3 regions of the Paenibacillus sp. FSL R7-0204 genome follow, and region 2 is predicted to be linked to each of the others. Evidence: riboswitches for the same ligand, from Rfam matches in the RefSeq annotation. Region 2 holds a riboswitch; each other region holds the start of a gene.
What was found. A riboswitch is a leader RNA that binds a small molecule or an ion and turns the genes downstream of it on or off. The one in region 2 is predicted to bind S-adenosylmethionine.
Positions count from the first base shown of each region.

Region 1: another riboswitch for S-adenosylmethionine. It lies ahead of metA (homoserine O-acetyltransferase MetA); the one in region 2 lies ahead of MKX42_RS06950 (methionine ABC transporter ATP-binding protein).
Region 3: another riboswitch for S-adenosylmethionine. It lies ahead of MKX42_RS10765 (DedA family protein); the one in region 2 lies ahead of MKX42_RS06950 (methionine ABC transporter ATP-binding protein).

Region 1 covers NZ_JBBOCA010000001.1:5,708,436-5,715,402, reverse strand. Annotated here, with positions in the region: gene MKX42_RS25020 (HRDC domain-containing protein) at 1-83, shown strand, start outside; gene corA (magnesium/cobalt transporter CorA) at 255-1,190, opposite strand; SAM riboswitch class I at 1,717-1,848, shown strand; gene metA (homoserine O-acetyltransferase MetA) at 1,965-2,882, shown strand; gene MKX42_RS25005 (aminotransferase class I/II-fold pyridoxal phosphate-dependent enzyme) at 2,931-4,097, shown strand; gene mqnC (cyclic dehypoxanthinyl futalosine synthase) at 4,324-5,460, shown strand; gene MKX42_RS24995 (hypothetical protein) at 5,714-6,316, shown strand; gene MKX42_RS24990 (HAD family hydrolase) at 6,742-6,967, opposite strand, start outside.
Region 2 covers NZ_JBBOCA010000001.1:1,539,953-1,546,919, forward strand. Annotated here, with positions in the region: gene MKX42_RS06930 (thioredoxin family protein) at 1-242, shown strand, start outside; gene MKX42_RS06935 (COX15/CtaA family protein) at 351-1,286, shown strand; gene MKX42_RS06940 (UbiD family decarboxylase) at 1,348-3,120, shown strand; gene MKX42_RS06945 (Cthe_2314 family HEPN domain-containing protein) at 3,147-3,893, shown strand; SAM riboswitch class I at 3,986-4,121, shown strand; gene MKX42_RS06950 (methionine ABC transporter ATP-binding protein) at 4,222-5,238, shown strand; gene MKX42_RS06955 (methionine ABC transporter permease) at 5,238-5,897, shown strand; gene MKX42_RS06960 (MetQ/NlpA family ABC transporter substrate-binding protein) at 5,956-6,831, shown strand.
Region 3 covers NZ_JBBOCA010000001.1:2,412,482-2,419,448, forward strand. Annotated here, with positions in the region: gene hflC (protease modulator HflC) at 1-496, shown strand, start outside; gene MKX42_RS10755 (glycosyltransferase family 2 protein) at 693-2,384, shown strand; gene MKX42_RS10760 (undecaprenyl-diphosphate phosphatase) at 2,457-3,269, opposite strand; gene MKX42_RS10765 (DedA family protein) at 3,306-3,899, opposite strand; SAM riboswitch class I at 3,970-4,086, opposite strand; gene MKX42_RS10770 (serine hydrolase domain-containing protein) at 4,178-6,217, opposite strand; gene MKX42_RS10775 (ATP-binding protein) at 6,575-6,967, opposite strand, start outside.

The DNA of each region.
Region 1 (6,967 bases), 4.2 Mb from region 2:
TGTATTATGAACGCCTGCGGCTGATCCGCATCCGCTTCCGGCGGGAGCATCCGGCGGCGCTTGGAATGGCTGCCCCTTTGTAAGTGGGGGACTGACGGCCTGCATCACTCCCAATCTGCGGTCCTGGTAACCGGAGCTCCTGATCGGCGCAGACGCATTACATACTGGTGACACAGCAACAAGACGAAGGCTCCCCGGGTCCCGGAATAGCCGGGTATACGGTGCCTTCGTCCTTCGTATTCGTCCGCCCTGCTTCATAGCCACTCCTTCTTACGGAAGATAATGAGCATTCCGCAGCCTAGCGTCACCATGACGGCAATGACGCCATAGTAGCCGTACTCGGTGTGGATCTCCGGGATATTGTCAAAGTTCATGCCGTAGATCCCGGTAATCACGGTCAGCGGCATGAATATGGTGGTAATTGCCGTAAATACACGCATGATTTCATTGGCGCGGTTCGCAATACTGGACTGATAAGCTTCGCGTAAGTTGCCCATGAGATCGCGGTACGTTTCGAAGGTTTCAGAGATCTTGACCGCATTCTCATAGATATCGCTGAAATACTTCTGCAGCTGATCGTCGATCAGGCGGAGATCCTTTTTGTTGAGCGTGTTGATAACTTCCTTCTGCGGGCCGAGCATCTTCTTCAGCCAGAGAATCTCACTGCGCAGACCGATGATCTCGCTCAGATGCGATTTCTTGGTATGCATGAGGATGTCTTCCTCCAGCTTCTCGATCCGCGCTTCAATCCGGTCACCGACCGAGAAGAAGTTGTCGACAACGAGGTCGATCAGCAGATACAGGAAGCGGTCAGGCGTACTGACCTCCTGTTCCCACAGTACGGGCTTCAGGACGCGCAGCTCATGGATCTTCTGCTTCGTAACGGTAATAATATAATGTCTGCCAAGGAACACGTTGAGCGCACGGAGGAAAATTTCTTCATCATCGAACCGGATGCTGTTCACCACGATGAAATAATGACTCTCATAAATCTCCAGCTTCGGACGCTGATCCTCTTCGCTTAGACAGTCTTCCACAGCCAGATCATGCAGGCCGTATATAGGCTGAAGCTCTACAAGGTCCTCCACATCGGCATCAATCCAGTAGAACCCCTCGGCAGGGGCGGTTAAAGTTTCTTCAATATTGTCAATAGGCGTAAAAACCCCTGCATTCACCAGCCGGATTTTCATCTGATTCACTCCTTATGTCCCTGGTCTTCTCCAGGGGTATGCTAATTTCAGCACACGGAAAAAATCAGCTTGGCCGGTGGTACTATCATGGATGAAGGCCAAAAGACGGTCCGAGAGCATGAAGAAAAAGGGCTCCCGCCGCCGGCAAGCTGATGTTAATCCTGTGTGGTTGTTCATTCTGCACGCTTATTCGCGAGCCCGGGTCGCCTTCCATTGTTCTCTCACCTCTTCTTTTCGCCGTTTATTTTGAAATATAAGAATGTATAGGTTTCACACGATACCTTATCCTTATATTTCTCGCTGAAACGGTACCGTCCTTTAAAGGGACGGCAAAGCCGTTTCCACTTGGTTGAAACACTTGTCTAGTATAACGCCGGGATATGGCTCTTACAAGAGAAATTGTTTTCTGTCATAAGGCCCCTTCAGCATTGTATGGACTTGACGAAAAGGAGGTTCATGATTTAAAGTGAAATTTAAGAAAAAGCATCTTTCAGATGCTTAAGGTTATTCAACTGAATACAGCTAAATCTTATCAAGAGCAGGTGGAGGGACTAGCCCGATGAAACCCGGCAACCGGCGTGTGAACGCACGGTGCTAATTCTTGCGGAAGCTTTGCAGGGCGTTATTCGTCCGGCGGAAGTTCTCTGGCAGATGAGAGAGGCGCATATGACTGCATGATATGACCTTTCTCGCCCGGGAAAGGTCTTTTTTCGCTACCCTGCTTCAGTACTAACCACCAAGTGGAACCCCATTTCAGTTAAGGAGTGAACAGCAATGCCTATCAAAATTCCCGACAGCCTGCCGGCCAAAGAAGTGTTATCCGGTGAGAATATTTTTGTAATGGATGAAAGCCAGGCCTTCCATCAGGATATCCGTCCTCTGCGGATCGCCATCCTGAATCTGATGCCTACCAAAGAAACTACTGAGACCCAGCTGCTGCGCCTTATCGGGAATTCCCCGCTTCAGGTGGATGTTGTTCTGCTGCACCCCAGCTCCCATACGTCGAAGAATACTTCGGCAGAGCATTTGAAGAGCTTTTACAAAACCTTTGATGAGATCAGCCACCGCCGGTTCGACGGCTTGATTGTAACCGGCGCTCCCGTAGAACAACTGGAATTCGAGGATGTCAACTACTGGGAAGAGCTGAAAGTAATTTTTGAGTGGAGCAAGCAGAATGTAACCTCGACCATGCACATCTGTTGGGCGGCGCAGGCAGGGCTGTATCATCACTTTGGCGTGCGCAAGGTGAGTCTGCCGGATAAATGCTTTGGAGTGTTTCCACATACGATTAGCCATAATAATGTTAAGCTGCTGCGCGGCTTCGATGAAGTGTTCCATGTTCCGCATTCCCGCCATACTGACGTCTCCCGTGAAGATATTGAGCAGAACCCGGAGCTGCAGATTCTGGCAGAATCCGAGGAAGCCGGGGTGTACCTGGTGGCTACGCATGACGGGAAGCAGATTTTTGTCACCGGACATTCGGAATATGATCCCTTCTCGCTGAAATGGGAGTACGACCGGGATATCGCCAAGGGGATGGAGGTTGCCCTGCCGAAGCACTATTATCCCAAGGATGATCCGACGGGTACTCCGCCGGCAGTCTGGCGCGCCCATGCCAACTTATTATTCGCTAATTGGCTCAATTACTATGTATACCAGGAGACTCCTTACGATATCGGGGCATTTATCTAAGAGGTTGACTTATTCTTAATAGAAGTAATTAATCAGGAGGCAATGGAGATGGATGAGAAACTGAGAATTGAGAGCAGACTGGCACAGATTGGTTCGATGGAGGACCCCGCCACCGGGGCCATTAATTACCCGATTTATCATGCGACGGCCTTCCGTCATCCGCGACTGGGGCAGAGTACAGGCTTTGACTACATTCGCACCAAAAATCCTACCCGCTCTGTTCTAGAGGAAGCGGCAGCGGCCCTGGAATCCGGGGATGCCGGCTTCGCCTGTGCCTCCGGTATGGCGGCACTGACTACAGTGTTCACCTTGTTTGGACAAGGGGACCATCTCATTGTATCGCTCGACCTGTACGGCGGTACTTACCGGCTGCTGGAACGGATTCTCTCCAAATATGGCATCAGTGCCTCCTATGTAGATACGAACGATCTGGATGGACTGGAAGCGGCCCGCCAGCCGGGCACAAAAGCCGTATTCATTGAGACGCCAACCAACCCGCTGATGATGATAACGGATGTCGAAGCCGTATGTACCTGGGCCCGCCGTCACGGGCTGCTCACGATTGTAGATAATACGCTGCTGACCCCGTTCTTCCAGCGCCCGCTGGAGCTTGGAGCAGATATCGTGGTTCACAGTGCGACTAAGTATCTGGGCGGGCATAACGATGTGCTGGCGGGGCTGATCGTGACCAAGGGCGCAGAACTGTCGGCTGAAATGGCTGTCCTGCATAACTCCCTGGGAGCGGTTCTCGCGCCGAACGACAGCTACCAGCTGATGAAGGGCATGAAGACCCTCGCCCTGCGCATGGAGCGGCATGAGAGCAACGCCCTGGCTATTGCCCGTTATCTGCAGGAGCATCCGGCGATTGCCGAGGTCTTCCACCCGGGCCTGCCGGACCATCCGGGCTATGCCATTCAGAACCGCCAGTCCTCCGGCAACACCGGAATCTTCTCCTTCAAGGTAAAAGAGGCCAGCTATGTGGAGCCGCTGCTCCGCCATATCAAGCTGATCGCCTTCGCCGAGAGTCTGGGCGGCGTTGAATCGCTGATGACCTATCCGGCGATACAGACTCATGCCGATATTCCGGCTGAAATTCGCGATGCCGTAGGCGTGGATGACAGGCTGCTGCGTTTCTCTGTCGGCATAGAGCATGTAGATGATCTGATTGCTGATCTGGGACAGGCCCTGGAGGCCGCCCGGAGCGAGCTGGAATAAGGCACCGCCGGACCCGCCAGGCTGTGCAGCAACCGCAGAACATACAAGCAGCAGTGCCTTTGGGCGCTGCTGTTTACTTTTGCCTGGGACAAGGTCAATTATCGGTTCTGCTCAGCGAAACATTTTTCAAGAACAGCCGATTGTGATACGATGGGAGAACGGACTATTTTTATTTCAAATTGTATTTATCTCATAGACTTCATAGATGAAGAGGAGGCCGTCAACAGTGAGTGCAGTCGATCTTATACTGGATAAGGCACTGAAGGGTGAACGTCTTCAGTTAGAAGATACGGTCACATTGTTCGAGAGCAATGAAATTGAGAAAATGGGCGCTGCCGCAGATATTATTATGAAGCGCTGGCACCCGGAGCCGGTGACGACATTCGTCATCGGCCGCAACATTAACTACACCAATGTATGTGATGTCTATTGCCGCTTCTGCGCCTTCTACCGCAGACCCGGTTCGGAGGAAGGCTATGTGCTTCCCGATGAGACAATCTATCAGAAGATTGCTGAGACCATGAGCGTGAACGGAACCGAAATTCTGATGCAGGGCGGCACGAATCCGAATCTGCCGTTCAGCTACTATACAGATATTCTGCGCGGCATCAAGCAGCGGTTCCCGGAGATTACCATGCACTCCTTCTCACCGGCGGAGATTATGAAAATGGTGGAGGTCTCCGGCCTGCCGCTGGAACAGGTCATGCGTGAGATTCATGCTGCAGGCCTCGATTCCCTGCCCGGCGGTGGCGCAGAGATTCTCGATGACCGCACCCGCCGCAAGATCAGCCGGCTCAAGGGCTCCTGGCGCGAGTGGATGGACGTCATGCAGACCGCACACCGGATCGGCATGAATACAACGGCCACGATGGTCATTGGTCTGGGTGAGACTATGGAAGAACGGGCGCTGCATCTGCTTCGTGTCCGTGAAGCCCAGGACGAATGTATTGCGAACAAATATGATTCCGAAGGCTTCCTGGCGTTCATCTCCTGGACCTTCCAGCCGGATAATACGAACCTGAAGCTGGACCGCCAGACCCCGGAGGAGTATCTGAAGACCGTAGCCATCAGCCGCCTGGTGCTGGACAATATCAAGAACTTCCAGTCCTCCTGGGTAACGATGGGGCCTGAAGTAGGCAAGCTCTCCCTGCAATACGGCTGCAATGACTTCGGCAGCACGATGATCGAGGAGAACGTAGTCTCCTCGGCGGGCGCGACCTACAAGGTCAACATTGAGTCCATCACCCAGCTCATCCGCGAAGCGGGCAAGATCCCGGCGCAGCGCAACACGCGCTATGACATTCTGCGGACGTTCGAGGATGCGAATGCGAAGATTGACAATGATTTTGTGATGCAGAACTAGAGGCTAGCTATAGGGTGCTTTTGGCATAATGGGGTAAATACATCAAGGATAAAGTAGCGGGTATGTACTACACATCTTGTAGTATTTACCCCGTTAATTTTACATGTTCAACTATAACGCTTGTTCAATAATAATCCGAATGGAGGGATTAGTTCTGGATAAGCGTTTTTTGACGTCTGGAAGAGATACTCGGGGAAGAAAGCGGGCAATCTTTCTTTGATAATAATGGGCAAAAGAAAGGGGTAGCGAATATTTGACTAATTTAACTGTTCAAACCCAGATCCCATTTATTCATTTAGATCGAAGTGGAATTGTTGAGGTAAATTATGAGCCAATTAGTGACCCTGTTAAGACAGGTCTTGATACAATACGGAATTTTGATGTCGCTCGTTGTGTTGGTTTCCCCTCTATGCATGCTAAGATTCATTATGAGGGTTCAGGGATTAGGTCATGTTTTGGATGGATACAGCTAATTACAGACTTTCAAACTAAAATGAATAATACTGAAGTAGTAGAATTTGATGTAGATGTATCACAGAATATGAGAAATTGTGGAGTCCCTTTTTATTCATATGGAAACCTACCCGAAATATATGATCCACCCAATAATAACATTGGAGACAACTCTCGATTAAAATGGGTAGCCGACACATTTTTAACAACTATGCCTCATAGATCAAATAATGATACCGTTGGATATATTCTTGGGTTCCGTTGGGGTTACATAGAGTATGCATCTGAATTGAATTTACCTGTTGAGATAATACCACTGCAAGTAACAGATGCAACTTACTGGAATAAGCAAATAAAATTATTTAGGGAGCGGTTCGGTGCTTGGAATTTCGTTGAAGCCTAAATGTTGATAGTTTCTCAAGAGGTTGGGGCACATCACATTAACGTCAAGTCAAGCGGTAGGGGAAGCCACGGTTGTGGTATATGAAACAATGAAGATATAAAACAAATCCGTGCCGTCATCCAAACCCACGAGGGAACTTATGCAATTGGACAGATTAAGCAGGCAAGATCCAGCGCAGCGCAACACGCGCTACGACATCCTGCGGGTGTTCGATGATGCGAATGCGAAGATCGACAATGATTTTGTGATGCAGAACTAAGAACGGGTACACCAAACATAGGGTAAATACTTCAAGGGTAAAATAAAGGGTATCAGCTACACATCTTGTGGTGTTTACCCCGTTATTTTTACAATATCAACAATAACGCTTATTCAATATTAATCCGTAAGGCGAGGATTAGTTATGGATAAGCGTTATTTGTCTTTTATAAGTACAATAATAAATCGGCTAGCTTTTTGATGTTTAGATACCTTGTGCTTGCTTGAGAATTCGGTCTTGACAGGACTAATACTGATTGTATACCCAGAGCTGATGCACCAACTAAGTTCTGTTCATAATCATCGACAAATATTGTTTCTGTTGCCGGCAGATGCATCGCATCAAGTGCATGGCTGAACATGCCGGGATTAGGTTTGTTTTCTCCAAGTTCA
Region 2 (6,967 bases):
TTGATCCGTTCATGCCGGATGTGGAACAGAAATATGCAGAGCGTCTTACCCTGGTTGAAGTGGATGTCGATGCCGTAGGCGATGTCAGCCAGGAACAGAATATACTGGGCATCCCAAGCTTTGTCGCGTACACTGATGGACGGGAATTGGTCCGGTTCGTGAACAAGCTCCGCAAGTCCCGGGAGGAAATTGAGAAGTTTCTGGATACGGCACTGGACGTTTATCTCAGCATTCACAAGTAATTACGCAGCACCGCTTTCGCCCTATCCGAGCAGAAGCGGTGCTTTTTTCTTAACATAATAAGAATTTATATGTTTCGCACTCATTCCTATACAATACGGGTGATACTATTGACGACACTTCAATTAAAATGGCTCAGCTATCTGACCTGTCTCATTATGTTCATGGCGCTGTTCGGCGGGGTTGTGGTGACAAAGACCGGTTCAGGACTGGAGTGCGGAAATCAGTGGCCGTTGTGCCACGGAAAGCTGATTCCGGCCTATACGATCGGCTCATTGATTGAATATACTCACCGCTTGTTCAGCGGCCTGGCAGGCCTGTTATCACTGGCTTCCATGGTTGCCTTCTGGCGTTATGCCAGGCACCGCAGAGATCTGCTGGCTTACGCCCTGCTGACCTTGATCTTCGTCATCGTTCAAGGCGGGATGGGAGCGCTTGCAGTAGTGAAATCGCAGTCGGCTGCGGTTATGGCCCTGCATATGGGCTTTTCGCTGATCGCCTTCGCTGGTTCGCTGATGCTGGCGCTTGGGACCAGGCGGGCATTTTCCCCGGGAGCGGAACTAAGCACAGGAAGTCCCAAAGTCCGCCTAGCCTTCCGCAACTTAACCTGGGTTACTGCAGTATATTCATATATCGTTGTCTACATTGGGGCCTACGTAAGCCACACCAGCTCCCAGGGCGGGTGCTCCGGCTGGCCGCTGTGTAACGGGCAATGGATTCCGGAGATGAGCGGCGGAGTAGGGATCGTATTCGTGCACCGGATTGCGGCGGCGATTCTGTTCCTGCTTACGGCTATACTTGGGCATCTGGCCTTCTGGAAGTATAAGGAACTGCCGGAGCTGAGGGCTCTGGGAGTAGCGGCAGTCCTGCTATGCCTGATGCAGGTATTCAGCGGAGCGGCTGTAGTATACACACTGAATAATGAAAGATTGTACATATTTGCTGCAATGTCTCATATTGTGCTGATCTCCGGACTCTTCGGGGTTCTGTGCTACATGAGTGTACGGGTCTGGCAGTTAAGCGGAACTGGCAGGGGCAGCAAGTGATCAGCAAACGGCAACGGTGGACGGGATAAGCATAAGGTCCTGTTTGAGGAGGAACGCTATAGTGCGATACAGTAATTTACGACAATGGATCGAGCAGCTCCGCAGGGATAAGGATCTGGCAGTGATAGATACGCCTGTTGATCCTTATCTGGAGCTTGCCGAAATTCACCGCCGGGTAGTGGAGGAGGAAGGCCCGGCACTGCTGTTCACGAATGTGCAAGGAACACCGTTCCCGGTCGCTACGAATCTGTTCGGCACCGTCCGGCGCGTCAACAAGGCCTTCGGGACCAGACCGGAGCAGCTGCTGAAGTCGCTGACAACGGCGATGGATCAGCTGATTCCGCCTTCAGGCGCCGGCTTATGGCGGGAGAAGACGGTGCTGCTGGAGCTGCTGAGGGCAGGAACCAAGAATATACCGCAAGGAGAGGCTCCGGTACTCGGCGTCTGCAGCAGCAGTGATCCGCTGAAGGAGCTGCCCCGGATTACGGCCTGGCCTAAGGACGGCGGGGCGTTCATCACGCTTCCTCTGGTCTATACGGAGAATATCACCAACCCCAAGGATCATAATCTCGGACTGTACCGGATTCAGATGTATGACGACAGCACCACAGGCATCCACTGGCAGATTCACAAGGGCGGCGGCTTCCATCACTCGCAGGCAGAGCTTCTCGGCGAGACCCTGCCGGTGTCTGTCTTCATCGGCGGGCCGCCGGCCCTGATTGCAGCGGCAGTGGCACCGGTGCCGGAACGGATTTCGGAGCTGCTGCTAGCGTCGCTGATGCTGGGCGGCAAGCTTCCCATGGTGCAGGACCCCTTAGGCGGGCACCGGATTCCGGCTGAGGCGGAATTCTCCATCCGGGGACGCGTGTCTCCGCTGGAGCGGAGAGCGGAAGGGCCTTACGGCAGCCAGTCCGGCTACTATTCCATGCAGCATGATTTCCCGGTCATGCATGTTCAGCGCATGTGGCACCGCAAGGACGCCATCTACCCGGCGACCATCACCGGCAAGCCGCGCCAGGAGGATTATTATCTGAAGGATTATTTGCAGCGGCTGCTCGCTCCAGCCTATCCTATGCTGATTCCTTCGGTCAAAGCGCTCTGGTCCTACTCCGAATCCGGTTCGCACTCATTGACCTCAGCGGTCGTTAGGGAGAGCTATCCCCGTGAGTATATGGTGTCAGCGTTTCGGATTCTGGGGGAAGGCCAGCTCTCCTTAACCAAATTCCTCTTGCTGACAAATGTACAGGTGGAGCTTACCGATTTCCCCAAGCTGCTGGAAACGGTGCTTGAGCGCTTCAACCCCCAGTCGGATCTGACGATCTTTGCCAATACCTCCATGGATACACTGGATTATACCGGACGTAAGCTGAATCATGGCAGTAAGGCGGTGATGGCGGGCATCGGCAGCCCGGTCCGTCAGCTGCCAAGGACCTATACAGAGGGTCTGCTTCCATCAATCACCGCCGCTGTGCCTTATTGCGGAGGATGTTTAGCCGTTTCCGGTGCATCCTATGAAGAGGACCCGGAGCTGCCGGAGCGGCTGGTGGCTGCCTTCAAGGAGAGGGAGACCGCCTGGCCGCTGATTGTGCTGGTGGATCAGGCGGAAGAGGCGGTAAGCACGCAGACCTCCTTCCTGTGGACCGTATTCACCCGCTTCAATCCGGCAGATGATATCTATTCGGCGGCCGGGGTACACCGGGGCAGCGTCAGCTATACACTGCCGATCATTATAGATGCCCGGATGAAGCCGGGATACCCGGAGGAGCTGGCTCCGAGCGAAGATATTGCGAAGCGCGTAGGCCGCAACTGGAACCGTTATTTTCCTCTGGCGTAGAAGTGAATTTTAAGGAGGGTCAAAATATGCTGCGGACGTTACTTGGAGAGCCGCCCCGCGTGAACAGCGGTGTGCTGGCTGAAGCTATGGAGTCCATGGCGAAGGCAGCCTCCATGCTGCGCAAGGAGATGGCGGCACATGAAGACCATGACCATGAATACCGCAAGCTGGAAATTTGGACACGCGGCCTGATCTCCTCTCTGGATGAGCTGGAGCAGAGCTGGTTCGCAGCAGCCTTTTTCCGGAAGTCAGTGATAGCCGGTTATATGGACGACATGTCGTCCACAGAGCAGGGGGAGTACGCCAGATATGTGTATTTCTACAAGGATGGCTTCATCCGTGTCTTCTCGCTGCTGGACAAGCTGGGCACGGTGCTGAATAATCTGTACAATCTCAATACAGGCAAGGTGAAGACGCATTTCTCTTATTTCACGGTGCTGAGGCAATTTCAACTGCTTCACCCGCATCATCCGCTGGCGGAGAAGCTGGAGCGAATTAGGAATTCCTACCGGGAGCCGGTGGAGAATCTGCGTAAGCGGCGCAACGCTGAGATCCATTACATGAACGCGGAGATGACCGACGACCTCTGGCAGCGTCACCAGGGATTGCATGATAAGATTCGTCTGGAGGATCTCGACAGCCACCTGGAGGATTTGAAGCAGAGCCTGGAGATGGTATGCCAGTCACTTGCCGCCGCATACAGGTACGGGAATGAACAATGGCACAAGAACAAAGCGGCCCCAGGTCCGAAATCCGGACAAGCCCGTCCGTAAAAACTTACCTTTGACAAAAATCTCGAAACTGAATTATACTTAGGCATACATTAATTTCTGACAGGATACGGAATCTATAACTTCATACTATGATCTTATCGAGAGCGGCGGAGGGATAGGCCCGATGAAGCCCGGCAACCGGTTTGAATACAGCCTTACGCTGCATCCAAATGTCATGGTGCTAATTCCTACAATGCCGCCGGACTCGGGGGTTTTGGCAGATGAGAAGGCATTGTCATTATACACACAGGGCCTCTTGCGATCTGCATGGATCGTAGGGGGTCTTTTTTGCAATGATGGAAGCTAGAACAGAAGGGGGACGCAGCGGTTGATAGAATTGAAGGATATAACCAAGGTGTACGGCAAGGGCAGTAAGCAGGCAACTGCACTCTCTGCGCTGAGCCTGTCGATTAAGAAGGGGGAAATCTTCGGGGTGATCGGTCACTCCGGGGCCGGCAAAAGCACGCTGATCCGCTGCATTAATCTACTGGAACGTCCCACTGCGGGCGAGGTGTGGGTGGACGGTGTCGAGCTGACAGCGCTCAGCCAGGGACAGCTGCAGGAGCAGCGGCGTAAGATCGGGATGATTTTTCAGCATTTCAATCTGCTCTCATCGGCTACAGTCTATGATAATATCGCGTTTCCGCTGCGGCTGATCGGAGCCGGAAGGAACGAGATTGAACAAAAGGTTAAGGAACTGCTCGCCCTGGTCGGATTGGAGGAGCATTGGAATAAGTACCCGGCTCAGCTATCCGGCGGACAGAAGCAGCGTGTTGGAATCGCCCGGGCGCTGGCAAGTGATCCGGACGTTCTGTTATGCGATGAGGCGACCTCGGCGCTTGATCCGCAGACCACAGACTCCATTCTGCGTCTGCTGATGGATATCAACAGCAAATTCCATCTGACCATCGTGCTGATTACCCATGAGATGCATGTGATTCAGAGCATCTGCGACCGTGTTGCCGTGATCCATGGCGGCGGTATTGTGGAGCAGGGTGAAGTGGCTGAGGTCTTTCTGAAGCCGAAGCATGAGGTTACCAAGGAATTCATCCGCAGTGAGACCCAGTCGGACGGACCGCTCCGGCAAGCGATTGATGCTGTACAGCCAGGTTACACGAAGTCGGTCAAAATCACTTTTCTCGGACAAAAGACTTACGGGTCGACGCTCTCACAGGTGGTTCAGGGAACCGGAGTTCACTTCGCCATTCTTCATGGCACCATCTCTACGATCAAGGATGTTCCTTACGGCCAGCTGATCGTCCGGTTCGAGGGACCTGCCGATGCGGTCGAAGCCACGCTCACTGAGCTCATAGCGCAAGGTCTTGATGTGGAGGTGATTTTGTAATGGACTTTAGCACAATCAATTGGGAAGAAATGCTGGAAGCTACGATTGCTACACTCAAAATGATCGCTATTTCAGGAATATTTACAATAATCCTTGGTTTACCGCTCGGAATTGTGTTATATTTATGGGGCAAGTCAAATAACGTTATTATCAGGGTGATTTACTCGGTATTATCCTTCGTTGTGAATATCCTGCGTTCGGTTCCTTTTATCATTCTGATGGTTGCACTGATTCCGTTCAGCAAGGCCATTATGGGCACTTCGATTGGTGTGCTTGGAACGATTCCGGCACTGGTGATCGGCGCGGCGCCCTTCTTCGCCAGACTGGTGGAGACGGCACTGCGGGAGGTTGACCGGGGAATTATTGAAGCAGCGCAGGGCATGGGAGCGTCCACCGGGCAGATCGTTATGCGCGTGCTGCTGCCGGAGGCTCGTCCGGGTCTGCTTGCCGGTGTAACCATTACTGTTGTGACCCTTGTCTCGTATACCGCAATGTCCGGCATGATCGGCGGCGGCGGCCTGGGTGACCTGGCGATCCGCTACGGATATTACCGCTATGAGAAGGAAGTCATGCTTATCTCGGTAGCGCTGATGGTGATTCTGGTGCAGCTGCTGCAAATGGCCGGTGACCGGCTGGTAAGACATTTTACACGGAAATAAGGTACGTCCACATATAGCCTTATTCAATAAACCATATGGATTAGAGGGGGATTTACAGATGAAAAAAGTACTGCTTACATTCTTCAGCCTGACCTTGATATTGGTGCTTGCCGCTTGCGGAAACAACAAGGCGAATAACACCACGAATTCTGCTGCGACAACGGCACCTACAGAAGCGGCTGCTGCAGAGCCGACTACTGAGCCTGCTGCGGACCCGGTAACCCTGGTGATTGGTGCTTCTCCTGTACCGCATGCGGAGATCCTTAAAGCAATTGCCCCACTGCTTGAAGCCCAAGGCATTAAGCTGGAGATCAAAGAATTCACAGATTATATTCTTCCCAATACACAGCTTGCCGAGAAGCAGCTCGATGCGAACTTCTTCCAGCACAAGCCTTACCTGGATGATCAGAACACCAAGAACGGCACAGATCTCGTATCTGTAACTGCTGTTCATGTAGAGCCATTTGGCGCCTATTCCAAAAAGATCAAATCGATCGATGAATTGGCAGAAGGTGCGAAGGTTGCGATTCCGAATGATGCAACGAACGGAGGCCGCGCCTTGATTCTGCTGGCGAAGAACGGTCTGATCAAGCTGAAGGATGACACCAATATCGCTTCCACCAAAGCGGATATCACTGAGAACACCAAGAAGCTGGATATCATTGAGCTGGATGCAGCCATGCTGCCCCGTCAACTGGATGAAGTAGACCTGGCGCTGATCAACACCAACTTCGCACTGGATGCCAAGCTGTCTCCTACGAAGGATGCGTTGTTCATCGAAGGCGGAGATTCCCCGTATGCTAACCTGCTGGTAGCCCGTCCTGACAATAAGGATTCCGATGCCATTCAGAAGCTGGCAGCAGCGCTGACTTCCCCGGAAGCGAAGGCGTTCATCGAGAAGCAGTATGAAGGTGCGATTGTTCCGGCATTCTAAGCTTAAGCTTAGGGAAGCTGAATAATCCTAATAAGACCAGAAGAAGCCCGGTAGCCGGAGATGGCTGGCGGAGCGGCTTCTGGTCTTTTTGAATAGCCGGGTGGTTGATCCTAAAGACGAAATCCTCTATAATAAA
Region 3 (6,967 bases), 870 kb from region 2:
GCTGTCGGAGATTAACTATGAGAATATTATCAGTGAGGACACCGGACGGGGCAATATTAACGATGAGATCACCAAAGACGTAGTAACTGCCTTAACCCGTGACAATTACGGCATTGAAATTATTGACGTACGGATCAAGCGTACCGATCTGCCGGAAGGGAACAAACAAAGTGTATACAACCGGATGATCTCGGACCGCCAGTCCATTGCTGCGCGTTACCTGTCTGAAGGGGATGAGGAATCCAAGAAGATTACCTCCAAGGCGGATCGTGCTTCCCGGGAGTTGATGGCCCAGGCAGAAGCCGACTCCAAGAAGATTATTGCTGAAGGCGAAGGGGAAGCTGCCAAAATCTATAATCTGGCCTATGGCAAGTCTCCACAGTTCTATAGCTTCTACCGTACGCTGCAGAGTTATGTGACCACGCTGAAGAATGAGCCGGTCATCATGATCCCGATCGATTCGCCGTATGCGAAGATACTGATGGGCAATAAATAATAGGCTTAACGGAGAACACCCCTTAGGATCAATTGATTCTAAGGGGTGTTTGTCGTGTTACCCGGCTGCTCTGAAGGTTGTTTTTCAGGAAAATAGGCTTATCTGGATACTTCACTTAATATATTTAGTTATATCAATTATATTCAAATCTAAGGGGTGTTCTATTAATGTTGATATTATCCTGGGGTGGGCTTAAATGAATCAGAAGATAAAACGGGTCTTGCTTGGCAGTCCGATCCATCAAAAACCGGAAATTCTGCAGCATTTTCTGAATTCTTTGCAGCGTCTGAACCTTATCAATATTGAACTGCATTATTATCTGATTGATGATAATCGGGATGAAGCCTCCAGTGAACTTTTGCAGCAGTTCGCCCAAAGCGGGAGAACAGTCATTCTGGAATCCTCTGGCTACCATGATGACTATATACGCGATGACAATGCCCATGCCTGGCGTATTAGCCTTGTCTGGAAGGTGGCCGAGTTCAAAAATCAGATGATCCGGCACGCGGAAGCTTTCGGCTATGATTATCTGTTTCTGATTGATTCCGATCTCATTCTTCATCCGAGTACGCTGGAGCAGTTGCTCAGTTCAGGCAAGGACATTATCTCTGAAGTGTTCTGGACTGAGTGGGAGCCTGGGAAATTGTCCCAGCCACAGGTGTGGATGCATGACGAGTATAACCAATGGGAAGCGTTACCGGGAGAAAAACTCTCACCTGAAGAGATCAGGCGCCGTCTGCATGCATTTCTGCTTAAGATGCAGGAACCGGGAATCTATGAAGTCGGCGGACTTGGTGCCTGCACTCTGATCAGCACCCAGGCCATCAAGTCCGGTATAAGTTACAAGAAGGTCCGAAATCTCTCTTATTGGGGAGAGGATCGCCATTTCTGTATCCGTGCAGCGGCACTTGATATTCCTCTCTTCGTAGATACCCATTATCCGGCGTTGCATATATACAGAGACAGTGATCTTGAAAAAGTGGAGGAGTTCGTTCGGCAGTCAACGGCAAAGCCTGGGATGGAGCCAAGCGGGCATGGCGGGGAAAGGAATGATGAAGAGGCGGAGCGGAGTGAGGCTGCAGCCGACTCGAAAGTGCTTAGCGATACGGATTCAGTATCAGCTCGGGCAGTCGGAGTAGTAACGGAGAAGGTGGCAATAGATGCCACCACCCCGCCAGCGGCTTCACGCCGGCCCAAGCTGACTCTCACGATGATCGTTAAGAATGAAGCCTCAAGGTTCCTGCGGCAGATTCTGGAGGAGCACCGCAAATATATCGACGAGGCCGTTATTATCGATGATGGCAGCACAGATGACACATCGGAACTAGTCAAGGAGGTTCTTGAGGGAATTCCGCTTACGTTGATTCATAATCCGGTCTCCCGCTTCAACAATGAATCCGAGCTGCGTAAGCAGCAGTGGGAGGCGGTGGTTGCGACCGGACCGGAATGGATTCTTAATCTGGATGGGGATGAGATGTTTGAACCCGGCTTTGCCGAAGAAGTGGACTCTCTGCTGAGAACGGAGGACTGCGACTTATTCTGCTTCCGCCTCTACGATTTCTGGGATGACAACCATTACCGCGAGGATAAGTACTGGCGGGCCCACCTGAGATACCGGCCGTTCCTGGTCCGCTACCGCGAAGACTTCACCTACCGCTGGAATAATCTCCCGCAACACTCCGGGCGGCTGCCAGAGAATATTTGGGAATTGCCCCATCAACTAAGTAACCTGCGCCTTAAGCATCTCGGCTGGTCAAAGCTGGAATTCCGGCTGGAGAAGTATATGCGGTATATGCAACTGGACCCGGACGGCAAGTACGGCTGGAAGGAGCAATATCAGTCCATTCTTGATGAGCATCCCATTCTGTTGCCTTGGAGCGAACAGTAAGGGCATCCGTTAAGTGAGGAGGGAGCAGAGAGGCGGTACTTTTCCAGCTCCTCCCTCTCCCCGCATGACCCTTTACAGGAAGATCAGCAGCAGTGTACCCACCACGAAGCAGTAGTACGAGAAGTAAATCAGATTCCCCTTCGCCATAATGCCGATGAACCAGCGCATGGCGTAGTAAGTGGCGACCAGCGTGGTGAGGAAGGCGATCAGGTAGGGCATCGCCAGTGCAGAGCGGTTAGGGTCATGCACGATGTCGGATGCGCCCATGATCAGGCCCCCGATACTGATGGGAATGTACAGCATGAAGGAGAACTTGAGTGCGGTCTCCTGCTTCATCCCCACGGCAATCGAGGCGATCACGGTAGAACCGGAACGGCTGATGCCGGGAATCAGCGCTACCGCCTGAGCCAGCCCGACGATGATGGCGTCTCGCACGGTGAGGTTGCCGTCTCTTTTCTGGCCGCGCAGGTTGCGGATCAGCCAGAGGGCTACCCCGGTAATGAGTAAGCTGATGGATACGGTATGTACGGAAGTGAAGACGCGTTCGATCGTATCCTTGAAGAATACGGCAGCAACCGCTGCGGGGATCGTGCCGATAACGATGTAAATGCAGAACATGAACTCAGACCGGTATTTCGTATCGCGGGTCTGCAGGTAACGGAAGAAGCCTGTAATCAGATCCAGGATGTCTTTGCGGAAGATGAAGCAGATGGCAATCAAGGATGCTGTATTCGTTAGAATTTCAAAAGATAGCCCATTCTGCTTCATGCCGAGCAGACGTTGTACGATGATCAAATGCCCGCTGGAAGAGACGGGGATCGGCTCCGTCACTCCCTGTACAATGCCGAGCAGTAAGTATTTTAGCCAATTGTACCAGTTTTCCATGATTTCCTCCTGAATTTGAACTGCAAATAATGTGGATTAAGCCTGCCGTCTCCGGTACCGCTTGGAAAAGACGTACAGCCCGAAGCCGAGCAGGAACAGGGTTGCCGCCGGAAGAATGTAAGGCTTGACAATTTCGTCCACATGCTCCCACTGCGAGCCCAGCTTGAAGCCCAGATAGACATAGATCGATGTGATCGGAAGCATGGCCAGAAAGGTGTAGAGACTGAAGGCAAACACATTCATCTTGGCAATCCCGCAAGGGACAGAGATCAGCGTTCTCACGCCCGGAATGAAGCGCCCGTAGAAAGCTACGCCGTTGCCGTATTTCTCAAAAAAACGGTCGGAGGCTTCCAGGTGATGCGGACGGATGAAAAAGTACTTCCCGTACTTAGCAATCGCAGGTCTGCCCCCGAACCGGCCAAGGGCATACAGCGTTAACGGGCCGAACGTTCCTCCGACGGTTCCGGCAAGGATCGTAAGAATCAGCTTCATGTCCCCCAGATACACCCAGTACCCGGCAAGTGGAAGCACGAGCTCGGCAGGCACGAATTCAAACGACAAGGCGATAACGATGCCCGCATACGACAAATCTTTGAAAAAAAGAATGAATTCTGTAATCCATTGTGTCATAGGTTTCTCTCCCTTCTCAAACAAAAAGCCCCCTAATTAAAGGGGGCAGTTCATACAAACTGTCAGCTCCCTCTCATCTTTGCAAGGCATCCCGGATGCCTCTAGATGCTGCACCGTATATGCTTATAGCATTGACAGGTACAGCGGTATCATCGGGCTATGCCCTCCACCGAACTCTGGATAAGAGTATTATTCAATTTGATAACATTAAAACATACCTGTAACCCATTAAGCAAGTTTGAGAGAGGGGAGAAAATTTGGATGAAAATATGAGAGCGTTATTTCAGCTCAATCTTGAACACATCGCCCGCCTGGCCGCCGAAGACGGTCATGCCGCCTTGCGGCAACCGGACTGAAGGATCTTTGCTCACTCTGGAGTGGCTTACGATCATCCCGTCGGCATCATATACAACGAATCCGCCGCTTGGAGGAGCTGTCACGGTCATGGTTTTGCCGGCAGCTTTCTTGTCAATCTTGAACCACACGCTCTGGCCGCCCGCAGGAACGGTGCTGGTTGAGGCCGGGCCTCCGTAGATCGGCTTCACCGCATCGCCGCTGATATACGCATTGCCGTCGATGGTTAGATATTCTGCACCGTTCTGCTTGGAGAAGGTCAGATCGAAGGCGTCTCTGCCGTTCATGACCGGGATTTCAGCCTCATTGACGGCGGTGTTCTCGTCCACAATCCGCGTCCCGGTGGCGTAGCCTTGTTCAACTTCAATCGTCTTTGTCAAGATGGAAGGGGAGAGGTAGAAGAAGGAATTGATTTTCTCATCTACAGCGTAGTAATGCTTCCCGTCCCTCTGCGCCCAGGCCTGCTTCGTAGAAGCATTCAGCGGATTTGCGTCCAGCTTCTGGTACTCGTAAGTGACCATCAGCATTTGACCGACACCGGGGATAGTCAAGTGGGTGTTCAGCTTCAGATACGTCTTGCCGTTCTTCTGCTTATCGAAGCTCACGGCTGCGCTGCCGTCCGGGCTTGTGAACTGTCCCTTGCCGGTATAGATATACTTCTGTGCAGGAATGAGTCCGCCTTCCAGCGCAGGCAGATCCAGTGCTCCGTCCTTAATGGTTATTGTGGTGGTTGCTCCGACGGTCCCGTATAATCCCGAATAGGCTCCCAGCTCAGCAGGCATAGCCGCTTTGACCGGAGAGGTGAAGGTAGCATCCGGCAGAATCTTCTTAATCTTTCCGGTATCCTTCAGGTAAGCCAGCAGCACATTGGTGGCGAAAATAGTGTTATAGATTGAGCTTCCGCCTGAAGAGAGCACCGCGATGGATATATCGGATTCCGGCAGGGTAATCAGGTCAGCGTGATACATGATGGTATCTCCGCCTTTGGATAAGGCTTTGATTCCGTAATCACCGAACGGTGCCAAATCTACGGCATCCCAGCCCAGACCGTAATTGAAGCTGTTTCTCTCCTCAGGCACCCAGAGTCCGTTCTTGTATTCAGGCTGCTGCATCGCTGTAGCGGAGGCTTTCGACAGAACATCCGGGTGCTTGCCGTTCAGCATCTCGGCGAATGTGGTCAGATCTTCGGCTGTGGAATAGAGACCACCCGCTCCGAGGATATTAGCGTTCTCGGCAGGCAATGCTGGCTTAAGGCCCGGGAAGTAAGTTTTGGCAAGCTGCTGCCGGTTGAAGGTATCCAGCGGCGTCTTAGTGGAGCTTAGCTTCAGCGGGCTGCTCATATGCTGGTCCAGGAACTCTGTATAGCTGCTGCCGGTTACCTGCTCAATCATCAGTTCCAGCAGTTGAAAGCCGTCATTGCAGTATACGGAATAGGCTCCCGGATCGGATTTGAGCCGCTCAGACTGAAGCCTTGTCAGCAGGTCATCATGATTCTGTGTATCGCTATCATCCATCAGAATGCTGTTCCCGTAGTGGCTGCCATACAGGCCCGAGGAATGGTTCATTAACATGCGCGGTGTAATCTTCTTGTAGCGCTCGTCGGCCATCTTGAACTGCGGCAGATACGTAGTCAGCGGCTGATCAATGTCAATGATCTGATCTTCGGCAAGCATCATCGTGGCTGCGGAGACATGCATTTTGCTGACTGAGCCGATGCCGAACATCGTATCCTTCGTGATGGGGGTCCCGGCTGCCTGATCGGACAGACCGAAGCCGCCGGACACCGTAATTTTACCTTGATCCCTGATAGCATACTGCATGCCGCTTACCCCGTAATCGGATACGATCTTCGAGCCCAGCAGGCGGGCTGTTGCTTGCACCGGGCTCTCCTTCTCCTGCGCAGACACCTGGGCTGCGGGGATCACCAGCATGGCCGCCAGTACGACTGAAGTTAACTTGTTCATCATGAATTCCTCCTCTTGTGTCTCTTGGGTACTCTTCCTGAAGTTATCATACAGGCAGAAGAGAGGAGCGTGGCCGAATAACCCTGAAACGTTAATAACGATCCCTTAACGTAGAAACTTAGATTAAAAGGCACAAAAAACGGTAACAAAAAGTGAAAGAAGCGGAGGGGAAATTTGGAACTGAAGGAGCGGTAGCGACCGCCTGAAAGCTTTCCGCAGGAAAGCTCGCATCGTAAGCATATGCTTGGTTTGGATTTCTACCGCTAAGAGCGGTCCAATCAGGAAATCCAAATACAACAGCGGCCGGAAGTCCAAATGTTCACCGCAGTGACGGCGAAACTTAATGTTTAGTGCATTTTATATAGAAGCTTCGCGTGAGAAGGGGAGGACCACCATATTGTTGAATTCCCGATGCCCGGCCTCAATCGTCATATTGCCGCCGTACTTCTCACAGATTCTGGAGATATTGGTCAGGCCGATACCGTGGTATTCCGGGTCCGGCTTCCGGCTCTGCAAAGAGGTAGTCTCCGGGACGGTATGATTCAGGATGCGGATGAACAGCGCGGATTCACTGGAGTGCATCTGGATCAGAATGTAGCGGTCCTCGGCGAGCCGTACTTTTTTGGAGGCTTCAATGGCATTGTCCAGCATGTTGCCCAGCACAACGCACAGGTCATAACGGTCGATGTGAAGCTCACCAGGCAGCAGCTTAAGCCGGGTATCGATCCGGATGCCGTTCGCTTGTCCGAT